Regions from separate parts of the Pseudomonas sp. JL23 genome, predicted to be linked through region 3. Evidence: predicted binding sites of a transcription regulator. Region 3 holds the regulator's gene; each other region holds the start of a gene.

Region 1 (4,659 bases), 2.8 Mb from region 3:
CAAGCTCAGCGGCAAGGAAACCCTGAATATCAGCGGCCTGAGCAACGCCGACCTGCAACCGGGGATGAGCCTGGCCTTGGAAATCGTGCGTGAGGACGGCAGCCGGGAAAGCCTTGATGTGCTGTGCCGGATCGACACGCTCAATGAAGTTGAGTACTTCAAGGCGGGAGGGATTCTGCATTATGTGTTGCGGCAGTTGATTGGTAACGCTGCGGCCTGAATGGCGGATCCCGTTGGAGCGAGGCTTGCCCGCGAAAGGTATGGCGCCACTTGCCTGATACTCTGCGAGGTTCCTTCGCGGGTAAGCCTCGCTCCAACGGTTCGGCGTAACACCTACACCCAAAGTAGCACCCCTCCAGTCACCATTCAGGGCTAAACTGCGCTCCGCCCTGAACGGCGCTCTGGAGTTTGTCTTGCCTGTTATCCGCTGGACCGCTTTTGTTTTACTCGCCCTGGGCTACGGCCTTGCCCTGGCTTACGGTCAATTGCAACCCTGGGCAGTTCTCGCTTTTGCCTTGCTCGCCGTGGCGGTTATCTGCATCCGCCCCACGCAACCCAATCATGTCCGCCGGCTCGGTCACGGCCTGTTTGTGGTGCTGGCCATTGCCCTGGCGGCTCACTGGCTGCCCGGTTTTGCCAACGCCAGAGTGATAACGGCGGTGCGTCTGAGCCCTGAGGCCGCGCCTTTCACAATGAACCTCAACCTCGACAAACCGTTGATCGGCTTCTGGCTGCTGCTGGCCTGCCCATGGGTGGCAACCGGCGAGTCTGCTGGGCGCGCGCTGCAGATCACATTGCTCATGCTGCTACTCACCACGGTGATCTGCATGACGCTGGCGATGTTTCTGGGGGTCGTTATCTGGTCGCCAAAATGGCCGGATACAGCGGCACTATGGCTGGCAAATAACCTGCTTTTGGTAAGCCTGACGGAAGAGCTGCTGTTTCGTGGCTATATTCAAGGCGGCTTGCAACGTTTATTCAAAGGGATCGCACAGGGCGACACCCTGGCCCTGGGGTGCGCTGCGGCACTGTTCGGGCTGGCCCACATTGGAGGTGGATGGCAATGGATGTTCCTCGCGACATTGGCCGGTGTCGGCTACGGCGTGGCTTATCGATGGGGCGGCCTCCCGGCGGCAGTCCTCACTCATTTCGGCTTGAATCTGGCGCATTTCGGCCTGTTCAGCTACCCGATGCTGGAGTGAACGGCCCTTGCACTCAAACGAGTGTGCAGTGATCGTCACCCACCCTTCGTCTCAATTTATCGACATCGCTGCCGATAACTCTCGAAAGCCTATGCGGATCTAATCAGCTCATGCGCAATAACCAGCCTGTCACTCAACGCGAACGCACCTTTGCGGCGCAACAGCGCTTGATCTCCACCACCAATGCCAAAGGGGTGGTCACTTACTGCAACGAAGCATTCGTCGAAATCAGCGGTTTTACCCGTGAAGAGCTGCTCAACGCGCCCCATAACATCGTGCGCCATCCCGACGTGCCGCCGGCTGTGTTCGAACACATGTGGACCACCCTCAAACAGGGGCAACCCTGGATGGGCATCGTCAAGAACCGTTGCAAAAACGGCGACCATTACTGGGTCAACGCCTACGTCACACCGATGTACGAGAACAGCCAGGTCGTCGGTTTCGAGTCGGTGCGGGTCAAGCCTACCGCCGAACAGATCAAGCGTGCCGAAGCGCTGTATGAGCGCATCAACAAGGGCAAGTCGGCTATCCCGGGCCGGGACAAGTGGCTGCCGGTGCTGCAGGACTGGCTGCCCTTCATCATGGTCAGCCAGATCAGCTTCCTGATTGGCGTGTGGCTCAACTCGCATTGGGGCTTTGTGTTGGCTGCAGCGGTTTCCGTGCCGCTCGGGCTGCTCGGGCTGAGCTGGCAACAGCGCGGGATCAAGCGTCTGCTGCGCCTGGCCGAACAAACCACGTCCGACCCGCTGATTGCACAGATGTACACCGACAGCCGTGGCCCTCAGGCGCGCCTGGAAATGTCTATCCTCAGTCAGCAAGCCCGCCTGAAAACCTGCCTGACCCGCTTGCAGGACACTGCCGAGCAACTCAACGGCCAGGCCCGCACCTCCAACTCCCTGGCCAATGCCAGCTCCAGCGGCCTGGAGCGTCAGCGCGTTGAGACCGAACAGGTCGCCACGGCCATCAATCAGATGGCAGCGACCACTCAGGAAGTCGCCAATCACGTCCAGCGCACCGCTGACGCCACGCAACAGGCCAATGAGCTGACCCGTCGCGGCCGTGACATTGCCAGCGAGACCCGCGAAGCCATTCAACGCCTGTCGACATCCGTGGGCGAAACCGGCCTGACCGTGACCCAACTGGCCAAGGACAGTGACGAAATCGGTGGCGTGGTCGATGTGATCAAGGGCATTGCCGACCAGACCAACCTGCTGGCCCTCAACGCCGCCATCGAAGCGGCACGGGCCGGGGAAATGGGCCGTGGCTTTGCCGTGGTTGCCGATGAGGTCCGCCAACTGGCGCAGCGCACCACCGAATCCACCGGGCAGATCCATGGCCTGATCGCCAAGCTGCAACACACGGCCAACAACGCCGTACAAACCATGAACTCCGGCCATCGTCAGGCCGAAGAAGGCGTTGCCCGGGTACTGGAGGCTGACCAGGCGCTGATCGGCATCAGCGAGGCGGTGGCCAACATCACCGACATGACCACCCAGATCGCTGCCGCCACCGAGGAGCAAAGCGCCGTGGCCGACGAGATCAGCCGCAATATCGCCACCATCTCGCAACTGGCCGATCAGACCGCAGACGAAGCACAACGCTCGGCCAAACTCAGCGGTGAGCTTACCGATACGGCCAACACCCAGTACTCGCTGGTGGAGCGTTTTAACCGATAAGTTGGAGGCCCCTGACAGGCGCAGGGGCCTGCTTCAATCTCACTGGCTGAACGGGCGGTCGTGGGAGCCGCCTTGGTGGAGAACGAGTGCGAAACGCTCGCTGCGCCACCGCTATCGCAGCCAGCCGGCTCCGACAGAGCTCATTCTAAAAACAGCGGCCCAAGCCATTGCTTATATTCATATGGTCAAGACTTCCCATCAGCCCCACACATTTGAATGACAGACTTATATATTAATGCTGAGTGTATTTTCTGATATCTGAGTAGGCAGTTTCCTAGGACGCCTTCATGTCTCCAATAACGACTTATTTATGACTAATCTCCTACAGGCTTCCTACAGAAAAGAGGCCCCTCCTGACAACATCCCCTCACACCGCTGATCGCCAAATCCCTTGCCACACGGGCGATACAGACCATTTACAACGTAAAGCTGCATCTACCAGGCAATAACTTGCAACAACCACTGTTGCCTTTTTGAACACTATCCCGGTACAGCCCCTCAAACTTGACGCACCTGCCAATTACGACCTGTAATGTTTGTCGCCAAATAAAACGGTGAACATTAGTAGTTAACTATTTATTGCCCAATGGTTAATACAGGAGCCGATGATGAACGTACACGATCAAGACAGCCCCTCAGGCCACTCAGTTGAACAACACGACATATCCCGCGACGATACCCCCGGAAACCCGGCCATCCTCCCTGCAAAGGACCACAGCGTACCCACACCCCATCGACCCTGGGTACAGGACATCTCCAACACCCTGCAAGCCCCGCGCCTGCCCAACCTCGACCCGCAAAACATCAGCCATGCCCAGGCCTGGGCCGGTATCTGCATCCATATCCCCGGTTCGCCGCGGATGGCCGAGGGCGACACCATCGTCTTCCACTGGGGCCTGAACCGCTCTTCGACCCGCATCATGCACGCCGTCGGCATGACCGCCACGGTCCGCGTGCTGTGCATCGCCTACAGCTTTGTCAGCCATGTCCAGTACGGCCTGGTCGATGTGTATTTCGAGGTCTATCGCCGCGGCAAGAAGATCGGCACATCGCCGGCAACACGGGTCATCGTCCAGCGCGACCCGGCAAAACAGCGCGACACCGAGAGCTGAACCCAACACTCGTTGCAGAGGAGGACCTGCATATGCAAACACTGAAATCCCCGAGCCCCGACCATCAGGATGAATGGCCGGCGCCAGAACCTGAAACCGATACACCACCTTCGCCAGAACCCGAACACAAACGGCCGACAGAGCCGCTTTGCCCACCGCTCTTTCCCCAGGCCAACAGCAGCAACTCGATCTGCCCGATCTTCAGCCCCATGGGCACCTGTCTCGAGGTCCGGCCATATCCGGCGATGAAAGTCGGCGATACCGTCATGGCCTGCGTGACGTTCTTCGACCGGGCAATCGGTGGCCTGCCGATCAGCCGCGCCGACTTCACCCAGACACAACTGGTCATGCGCCAGCACATGCAACTGGGCCTGCACTTTTTTATTCCCAGGGAGCACTTGCACGCCGTCGGCTATGGCCGCGCCGAAGCCCACTATCGGGTCATCCGTAAAAAAAACGAGCGCCGCTCCGCGACCTGTGACGCATTGATAGATATGCGTTACTACAGCCAGTGCTCCTCAATGGCGACCTGACCAACGAAAAAAGGGCCCCTGCGCAAAAACGCAGGAGCCCTGAAAATCACCCGATCCGCAGATCGGGCGAGGTTAGCCAGCCTAGATCAGAACGCCAGGCGCAACCCGAGGTTCGCGCCCCATGGCTGCTCGACAT
Region 2 (4,659 bases), 2.4 Mb from region 3:
CCAGAATCGGGATCACCTTGTTCCAGGAGGAACCGTCGGCGAAAGCACCGTGAACCAGCACGACGGTCTTGGCGGGAGCCTTGGCGCTTTGTTCCTGGGCAGCGGACAGACCGGCGTGGCCCAACAGCGCTAATGAGGTTACGAGTGCGGCGAGTTTGGTTCGGGCTTTCATCACGGTGTTCCTTCGCTTGGGGTTGTTGAGTGAATGTGTGGCTACTGTAATTGCAATTAGACCAGTCGTATAGTGTTTTTTTATTTTTTTTTGCGATCGTCAATTGGCGGTAAATAAAGAGGCTGGATCAGAAGTCAGGAGTGCGGTGCCAGAGCGTGGCCAGGCATCTATATATGGCGGGGCATAACGTCCGTGGGACCGGCTTTAGCCGGGAAGACTCAGGTGCAGACGATAAAGATGCATCGGCAGTACTAAAGCCTTCCCGGCTAAAGCCGGTCCCACAAGGGGGGGCTGTTTGTTCAGGGGATACGGAGGATCTGCCGGGTCGTAGCCATGGCCGTGGCAAATGGCTCGGTGCTGCGTGAGATCTTCACCATGACACTGGCGCCAACCCACAACTGATAAAGGCTCTGGGCAATGGCATCGGGGTCGCCGTTGATCTTCAACGACCCTTCGCCAGCACCTGTCTCGATGGCACGCGCCAGGCGCGAGGTGATGCCCGAGGTGCCGCGCTTGAGCACGGCGCGCATGGCTTCCGAGAGGTCGGCCACTTCCACACCCAGTTTCACAGCCAGGCATTTGCCTTGGCAATCGAGAAAGGATTGGGTGTCCTGCCAGATGCGCCAGTAGTTGAGCAAGCGCTGCCCCATGTCGAGGCCCGGCTGGCTGAGGGTCTGGTCGAGGTCGCTCAGGTAGTCGTGGAAATAGCTTTCCAGGATCGCTTCGCCAAACGCATCCTTGGAGCCGAAGTAATGATAGAACGACCCCTTGGGGACGCCCGCTTCGGCCAGGATCTCATTGAGGCCCACAGCGGAGTATCCCTTGGCGGCCATGATGCGTTGGCCGACATCGAGGATGCCTTGGCGGACGTCGGAGGTTTCTCGTTTCTTTGGACTGTTCATGCAGGGCATAATATCTTACTAGTTGATCGGTCTACTAGCTGTTTTTACGGGCGCCGTCGACATCATTGATTCTCGGGCATGGGCGGCGGCAGTCGCAGGGCCACGCGGCCCCAGCAGCGGCTGATTTCCCTGGCAATGTCGTTAGTGCCGGGCCTGGCTGCTGCCATTTCACGCACCTTGAGATGCTCGAGCAGCCAGTCGTCCGTCCATCCCGCCCATTCGCCGACCACCGACCTGAGGTTGGCTTCCAATACCGGAAATACTTCGCGCCACAGGATGCTCTGTACTTCGAAAGGCGAATAGCCGGTTTCCAGGACTGCCCTCGCGACATAGTCAAAGGTGGCGTCATCGATCTCGGTATCGAGGAAAAACTCTGAAAGTGCCTGCCAGATCTTCAGACGGTTAGCGTCGACAGCTTGCATGTCACACCCCCTGGATACTCAGGCAATTGTCGGATCCTGGGAGCCAGCTTCTATACGCCCCCTTGAAACGGCTAAAGATATTAGGTTTTCTGTCGAATGTAGAGAGTAGTGTCGGGATGTGTCCGCTGGGCGAGAAGTCCGATAGCCTGACCAGATATTGCCAACTGTCTTTCCAGCGCGAGCGAAAAAACCATGGGTTTGAGAAATATAAGAATCGCTGCCAGAGCATTTATCGGTTTCGCCGCGATAGCCTTGCTCAGTGTGCTTCTCGGTCTGTTTGCGTTGAAGCAGATCCATGAGGTGCAATTCCAGGCCTCCGACATCCAGAACAACTGGATGCAGCGTGTCAGGATCCTTGCCTTGGCCAATGCTTCCCTGGATCGTTTTCGCCTGGGAGAAATGGCGCACATCCTGTCGGGCACCGACGCTGAAATGCAGACGTACGAGGATAAGTCAGCAGGGCGCCTGAAGAGCGTCAAGGAGCAACTGAGCCAATACGCTGCGTTGTTGAACACGAGCGAGGAAAAAAATCGTCTTGCTGTGTTCAACCAGAGCCTCGATGCCTACGCCAATAACCACACCAATATGCTCAAGCTGTCGCGGTCCGGCGATAAAGATGGCGCGCGGGCATTTCTCAACAGCATTCGCGAAACCTATGAGCAGATGACCAAGAACTTCGATCAACTGATTGATCTGGCCAACAAGGGCGCGGAGCAGGCCGGTCAGCACTCGGTGGATGCCTATGAGCATGCAGTGAGCGGCATCGTCATTGTTATCCTGTTGGTGGGTGCCGGCACCATTCTGGTTGCCTGGCTACTGACCCGCAGCATCACCGGCCCGATCATCGAAGCGGTGCAGGTGGCCGAAACCATTGCCAAGGGCGATTTGACCCAACCGATCAACCCGACGGGCAACGACGAAGCCACGCGCTTGCTCAAGGCGCAGGAGATCATGCGCAACAACCTCGTGCAGACCTTGCAGAAAATCACCGGGTCCTCCAATCAACTGGCCGCTGCGGCGGAAGAGCTCAACGCGGTGACCGCCGAGGGTAGCCGTGGTCTGCAACAGCAACATGGCGAGATCGAGCAGGCGGCCACGGCCGTCACCGAAATGACCACGGCTATTGAAGAAGTGGCAAGAAATGCTGCGTCCACCTCCGAGCTTTCCCAGGAGTCGCGCAATATCGCGGTGAAAGGTCAGCAGCGCATGGTCGAGGCGCTGAACTCCATTCACTCGCTGACCCGTGGGGTTGAAGTCAGCTCCGGCCAGGTCAGCAGCCTGGCCGATCAAGCCAAGAGCATTGGCAAGGTACTCGACGTTATCCGCGCGATTGCCGAACAGACCAACCTGCTGGCGTTGAACGCCGCTATCGAAGCGGCCCGGGCAGGTGAGGCGGGCAGGGGCTTTGCCGTGGTTGCCGACGAAGTCCGTGCCCTGGCCCATCGCACCGCCCAGTCGACCCAGGAAATCGAACAGATGATCGGCAGTATTCAGGCCGGTACGACTAATGCGGTCAGCACTATGCTGACCAGCAGCAATATGACCCAGCAGACCCTGGAACTGGCTGAACTGGCGCAACAGGCATTGGCGGACATTGTCGCGGCCAACGACGAAATCAACGACCGCAATATGGTGATTACCTCGTCAGCCGACGAACAGGCCCATGTCGCGCGGGCGGTCGATCAGAACCTGCTGAACATCCAGCAATTGTCGGTGCAATCCTCGGAAGGCTCCAGCCAGACCACGATAGCCTCGCAATCCCTTGCCAGCTTGGCGTATGAACTGAATACCCTGGTCAAGCACTTCCAGATTTGATTGGGGCCCCTACCGGCAGTCGCTTGCACAGGGCAGCCGGTATGCCTTGCTTTGGTTTTACCCGGTCTCGATCCGGGCATTGGTTGGGTGACTCGATAACGGCCAGCAACCTTGAAAAACTGCAGCTAAGCTCACTTGCGCTGAGGCGGCGGCAGGAGCGTTGCGTCAGGAAGTCAATGTCTGGCAAAGGAGTCCGCCGCCATGAACGCCGAACACAGTCGTTACAGCCCGCCCACTTTGCTGGTGGTGGATGACACGCCTGATAATTTGCTGTTGATGACCGATCTGCTCAAGGACCGCTATCGGGTCAAGGTGGCCAACAGCGGTGAAAAGGCCTTGCGTGTGCTCCAGGGTGACAGCCTGCCGGACCTCATCCTGCTTGACGTAATGATGCCGGGGTTGTCCGGCCATGAAGTGGCGCAGCAGCTCAAGCGCGAACCGCGTACCCGTGAGATCCCCATCATTTTCCTGACTGCCATGGTCGGCACTGAAGACGAAATTCATGGCCTGGAACTGGGCGCGGTCGACTACATCACCAAACCTGTCAGGCCGGCGCTGGTCCTGGCGCGGGTGGATACTCAGCTCAAGCTCAAGGCGGCGAAGGATTTCCTGCGCGATCACAACGATTATCTGGAAAAAGAGGTGGAGCGCAGGACCCGCGAAGTCATCGCGATTCAGGATGTGGCCATTCAGGCCATGGCGTCACTGGCCGAGACTCGTGATAACGAAACCAGCAACCACATCCGCCGGACCCAGCATTACGTCAAGGTCCTGGCGGAACACTTGCGCGATCATCCGCGTTTCCGTGACTTCCTCACGACCGAGACAATCCTGCTGCTGTTCAAGTCGGCCCCCCTGCACGACATCGGCAAGATCGGCATTCCCGATCACATCCTCCTCAAGCCGGGACGCTTCACCGAGGAAGAGTTCGAGATCATGAAGACTCATACCACGCTGGGGCGTGATGCCATCCAGCACGCCGAAGATCAGTTGGGCATCCGTGCCGACTTTCTCAGCCTGGCCAAGGAGATCGCCTACAGCCATCAGGAAAAGTGGGACGGCAGTGGCTATCCCCAGGGACTGGCCGGTGACGCCATCCCTATCAGTGCCCGGCTGATGGCGGTCGCTGATGTCTATGACGCGCTGATCAGTCGCCGGGTTTATAAATCGGGGATGCCGCACGAGCAGGCTGTGGAGATTATCCGCGAGGGACGAGGCACGCATTTCGATCCGGATGTCTGCGATGCCTTCGTGGCCTGTGTCGAGCAGTTCCAGGGCATTGCCGCGCGTTTCGCTGATACCGATCAGGACATGGCCGAGAAAAAGGCTGCCCTGGAGCGTAGTGGCC
Region 3 (4,659 bases):
CCGCTACAGGCGCGGCAGGAGCTGCCGCTGCAGCCTTGGCCGCATCGAGAGAGTCGAGCAGTTGCTCGAATTCATGATCGGTAATTTCGTCGGAAGCAGCCTCGACGGGAGCCTCTTCAACCACTGGCGCCGCCGCAACCGGTTCCGGTTCTGCAGCAACGTCCGCCGAAGCCGGTTCCGCCAGGCGAGCCAGGGCAGCCAGCAGCTCAGGGGTGGCAGGCGTGACGTCCGTGCGCTCACGCACCTGACTGAACATGCCGTTCACCGCATCGAGTGCCTCAAGGACCACGTCCATCAATTCCGAGTCGACGCGACGCTCACCCTTGCGCAGGATGTCGAAGACGTTCTCGGCGATGTGGCAGCACTCCACCAGCTCATGGAGCTGGAGGAAGCCGGCGCCCCCTTTTACAGTGTGAAAACCGCGAAAAATTGCATTGAGCAGGTCTGCGTCATCCGGTCGGCTTTCCAGCTCGACCAATTGTTCAGACAACTGCTCCAGAATCTCGCCGGCCTCTACCAGAAAATCCTGAAGGATCTCTTCATCGGCGCCGAAGCTCATTGGGGTGCTCCCTAAAATTAACCGTCAACAGACCTAGAAGCCCAGGCTCGATAGCAGATCGTCTACATCGTCCTGTCCCGATACAACGTCTTCACGCTTATCGGCATGAATCTGCGGACCTTCACCCTGGGACAGATGTTTTTCTGGATCATTTTCTGCGCGGATCGCTTCTTCGTCGTGTTGTATGCCCGCGAAACGATCGACCTGACTGGCCATCAGCACCAGTTTGAGCAAGTTGCTTTCAACTTCCGTGACCAACTGCGTGACCCGTTTGATCACCTGACCGGTGAGGTCCTGGTAATCCTGGGCCAGCAGAATGTCATTGAGATGAGCGGCGACCAGTGTTGTTTCCTTCTCGCTGCGCGACAGAAAACCGTCCACTTTGCGTGCCAACTCGCGAAACTCTTCGGCACCGACTTCCCGGCGCATGAAGCGTCCCCAGTCCTTGCTCAATTCCTTGGCATCGCTGCTGAGGCCATGCATCAGCGGTGTGCTTTGCTCCACCAGATCCATGGTGCGATTGGCCGCGCCTTCCGTCAGCCGAACAACATATGACAGGCGTTCGGTGGCATCAGTGATCTGAGACACTTCCTCGGCTTGCGGCATGTGCGGGTCAATCTGAAAATTGACAATCGCACTGTGCAGCTCACGGGTCAGTTTGCCGACTTCCTGATACAGGCCGCGGTCTCGGGTCTGGTTAAGCTCATGGATAAGTTGCACGGCGTCGCCGAACCGGCCTTTTTCAAGGCTGCTCACCAACTCCTTAGCATGTTTCTTCAGGGTCGACTCGAAGTCGCCCATTGACGAATCTTTGTGCTCCATAGCGCCCTCGCGGCCTACATCAGCTATTTACGCGCTCAAAGATTTTTTCGATCTTTTCTTTCAGCACCTGAGCAGTAAACGGCTTGACCACATAACCGTTCACACCGGCCTGTGCGGCCTCGATAATCTGTTCCCGCTTGGCTTCGGCAGTGACCATCAACACCGGCAAGTGACGCAGGCGTTCATCGGCACGCACCTGGCGCAGCAGATCGATACCGGACATGCCAGGCATGTTCCAGTCGGTCACGAGAAAGTCAAAGGCGCCACTTTGCAGCATCGGCAGGGCTGTTACCCCATCGTCTGCTTCAGACGTGTTGGTGAACCCCAGATCACGCAACAGGTTTTTAATGATCCGCCGCATCGTTGAAAAGTCATCAACGATGAGGATTTTCATGTTCTTGTCCAATTCGACCTCCAAGCAGTCTTTAACGCATTCAGTACCTGAACGCGCTGTTAAATCTAATACCGGCACAGCTCACCGGCTGCACTAAACGACGACGGGCTTGGCAAATAACAGGTGTCGAGCCCAAGGGCAACTACATTTGAAGGTCCCCCGCGACCCACTCCTGTCTTTCTATCTTCTTACCACGCAACGCTTTGCACAGCCGACCCACAGATTCGACGACACCCAAGGCCTCGCCAGAGATCTGTCAGCGCGCTCGCCACTCCCCCAAACGCCCTCGCAAACGAGCTGCGCACTGACTGTGTAACTGGCTGACACGCGATTCGCTGACCCCCAGAACCTCACCGATTTCCTTGAGGTTCAGCTCCTCGTCATAGTACAGCGCCAACACCAGCCGCTCACGCTCCGGCAAGTTGGCAATTGCGTCTGCCAACGCGGCCTGGAAACGCTCGTCTTCCAGATCGCGCGACGGTTCAAGTGATCCACTTGCGCCGTCCTCGTGCAGCCCCTCATGTTCACCGCCGTCCTGTAACAGGTCGTCGAAACTGAACAGGCGACTGCCCAAGGTATCATTCAAAATCCCGTAATAATCATCGAGACTCAATTGGAGTTCGGCAGCAACCTCGTGATCTTTAGCGTCACGACCGGTTTTCGCTTCAATTGAGCGAATTGCGTCACTGACCATGCGTGTATTTCGGTGTACCGAGCGCGGTGCCCAGTCCCCTTTGCGCACTTCGTCGAGCATGGCACCACGGATGCGAATGCCCGCATACGTCTCGAAACTGGCACCCTTGGTGGAGTCGTACTTGGTCGACACTTCCAGCAGGCCGATCATGCCGGCCTGGATCAGGTCCTCGACCTGAACGCTGGCAGGCAGACGGGCCAGCAAGTGATAGGCAATACGCTTGACCAGAGGGGCATAGCGCTCGATCAGCTCATACTGCGAATCCTTGGATGCCTTGCTGTACATACGATAGCCACTCGCTGTCATTGAACCGGTCCCGCGCTGGTCTGATGGACAAGGCGTTCGACGAAGAACTCCAGGTGCCCACGAGGGTTGGCGGGCAACGGCCAGGTATCGACCTTCTGGGCAATGGCCTTGAACGCCAGTGCACATTTGGAGCGCGGGAAAGCCTCATAAACGGCGCGCTGCTTCTGCACAGCCTTGCGCACACATTCATCGTAGGGCACGGCACCGACATATTGCAGGGCTACGTCAAGAAAACGGTCAGTCACCTTGGTCAGCTTGGCAAACAGGTTGCGCCCTTCCTGTGGGCTCTGAGCCATGTTGGCCAGGACCCGGAAACGATTCATGCCGTAGTCGCGATTGAGTAGCTTGATCAGGGCGTAGGCATCGGTGATGGACGTGGGCTCGTCACACACCACCAGCAGTACTTCCTGAGCTGCGCGCACGAAGCTGACCACCGATTCGCCGATCCCGGCGGCGGTGTCGATCACCAGCACGTCCAGGTTGTCGCCGATATCGCTGAACGCCTGGATCAGGCCGGCATGTTGCGCTGGCGACAGGTGAACCATGCTCTGAGTGCCGGAGGCGGCCGGCACGATGCGAATGCCGCCCGGACCCTGCAAGAGCACGTCGCGCAGCTCACAACGGCCTTCGATGACATCGGCAAGCGTACGTTTGGGCGTCAGGCCCAGCAGTACATCGACGTTCGCCAGGCCAAGGTCGGCATCCAGCAACATGACGCGCCGGCCGAGCTCAGCCAAGGCCAGTGAAAGGTTCACTGACACGTTAGTCTTACCGACGCCACCCTTGCCGCCGGTCACCGCGATCACCTGTACGGGATGCATGCTGCCCATGTTATCTCTTTACCTTGTCTTGCTTAGACCGAAGCCACATTGCGGGCTGCACGTTCAACGAAGAACAGTGCCTGGCAGACCATCGATGCAGATACATTCCTGTGTATTGCCTCACTCAGCCCACTCTCTTGCTGGGGTTGTGATACAGATCGGCAAACATGTCAGCCATCGCTTCCTCGCTAGGCTCTTCCTGCATCTGCACATTCACCGCACGGGTCACCAACTGGTGCCGACGGGGCAGATGCAGATCGTCTGGTATACGCGGCCCATCGGTAAGATAGGCCACGGGAAGTTCGTGACTGATCGCAAGGCTCAGCACTTCGCCAAGGCTTGCGGTCTCGTCGAGTTTGGTCAGGATGCAACCGGCCAGGCCACAGCGCTTGTAGCTGTGATAGGCGGCGGTCAGCACCTGCTTCTGGCTGGTAGTGGCCAGGACCAGATAATTGCGTGCCTTGATGCCGCGACCGGCCAGGCTTTCCAGTTGCAGACGCAGGGCCGGGTCGCTGGCCTGCAGGCCGGCGGTATCGATCAGCACCACGCGCTTGCGCAGCAGCGGCTCCAGCGCCTGAGCCAGGGACTGGCCCGGATCGACGTGGGTCACCGGCACATTGAGAATGCGGCCCAGGGTCTTGAGCTGCTCCTGGGCGCCGATACGGAAACTGTCCATGCTCACCAGAGCGATGTTCTGCGCGCCGTACTTGAGCACGTAACGCGCCGCCAGCTTGGCCAGCGTAGTGGTCTTGCCCATGCCGGCAGGACCGACCATGGCAATCACGCCCGCCTCTTCCAGAGGTTCGATTTCCGGCACCACGATCATCCGCGCCAAATGCGCCAGCAGCAGGCGCCAGGCCTGACGCGGCTCATCGACATCCGGAATCATCGCCAGCAGGTCGCGCGACAACGGGCCGGACAGGCCGATACGTTGCAGGCGGCGCCACAGGTTGGCCTGCTGCGGGCGGCTGCCCTGCAACTGGGTCCAGGCCAGAGAGCCGAGCTGGACTTCCAGCAGCTCGCGCAGGCCATTGAGTTCGGAACGCATGGATTCGTAGGCGCG

What was found. The regulator FliA, encoded in region 3, starts transcription of late flagellar genes. The targets are predictions, from matches to a motif close to CTAAAGTTTNNNNNNNNNNNGCCGNTAA.
Region 1: AC1Z24_RS22160 (methyl-accepting chemotaxis protein) is a predicted target of FliA. The motif match lies at 1,253-1,280, and genes of this name have one in related genera.
Region 2: AC1Z24_RS20165 (methyl-accepting chemotaxis protein) is a predicted target of FliA. The motif match lies at 1,568-1,595, and genes of this name have one in related genera.

What each region holds. Positions count from the first base shown of each region.
Region 1 covers NZ_CM167795.1:4,805,326-4,809,984, forward strand. The annotation lists gene acnA (aconitate hydratase AcnA) at 1-220, shown strand, start outside; gene AC1Z24_RS22155 (lysostaphin resistance A-like protein) at 414-1,202, shown strand; gene AC1Z24_RS22160 (methyl-accepting chemotaxis protein) at 1,313-2,878, shown strand; gene AC1Z24_RS22165 (hypothetical protein) at 3,487-3,990, shown strand; gene AC1Z24_RS22170 (hypothetical protein) at 4,023-4,523, shown strand; gene AC1Z24_RS22175 (autotransporter outer membrane beta-barrel domain-containing protein) at 4,610-4,659, opposite strand, start outside.
Region 2 covers NZ_CM167795.1:4,347,226-4,351,884, reverse strand. The annotation lists gene AC1Z24_RS20180 (alpha/beta fold hydrolase) at 1-172, opposite strand, end outside; gene AC1Z24_RS20175 (TetR/AcrR family transcriptional regulator) at 472-1,074, opposite strand; gene AC1Z24_RS20170 (DUF7079 family protein) at 1,137-1,496, opposite strand; gene AC1Z24_RS20165 (methyl-accepting chemotaxis protein) at 1,689-3,311, shown strand; gene AC1Z24_RS20160 (HD domain-containing phosphohydrolase) at 3,513-4,659, shown strand, end outside.
Region 3 covers NZ_CM167795.1:1,997,045-2,001,703, reverse strand. The annotation lists gene AC1Z24_RS09385 (chemotaxis protein CheA) at 1-559, opposite strand, end outside; gene AC1Z24_RS09380 (protein phosphatase CheZ) at 593-1,381, opposite strand; gene AC1Z24_RS09375 (chemotaxis response regulator CheY) at 1,401-1,775, opposite strand; gene fliA (RNA polymerase sigma factor FliA) at 2,032-2,775, opposite strand; gene fleN (flagellar synthesis regulator FleN) at 2,772-3,605, opposite strand; gene flhF (flagellar biosynthesis GTPase FlhF) at 3,721-4,659, opposite strand, start outside.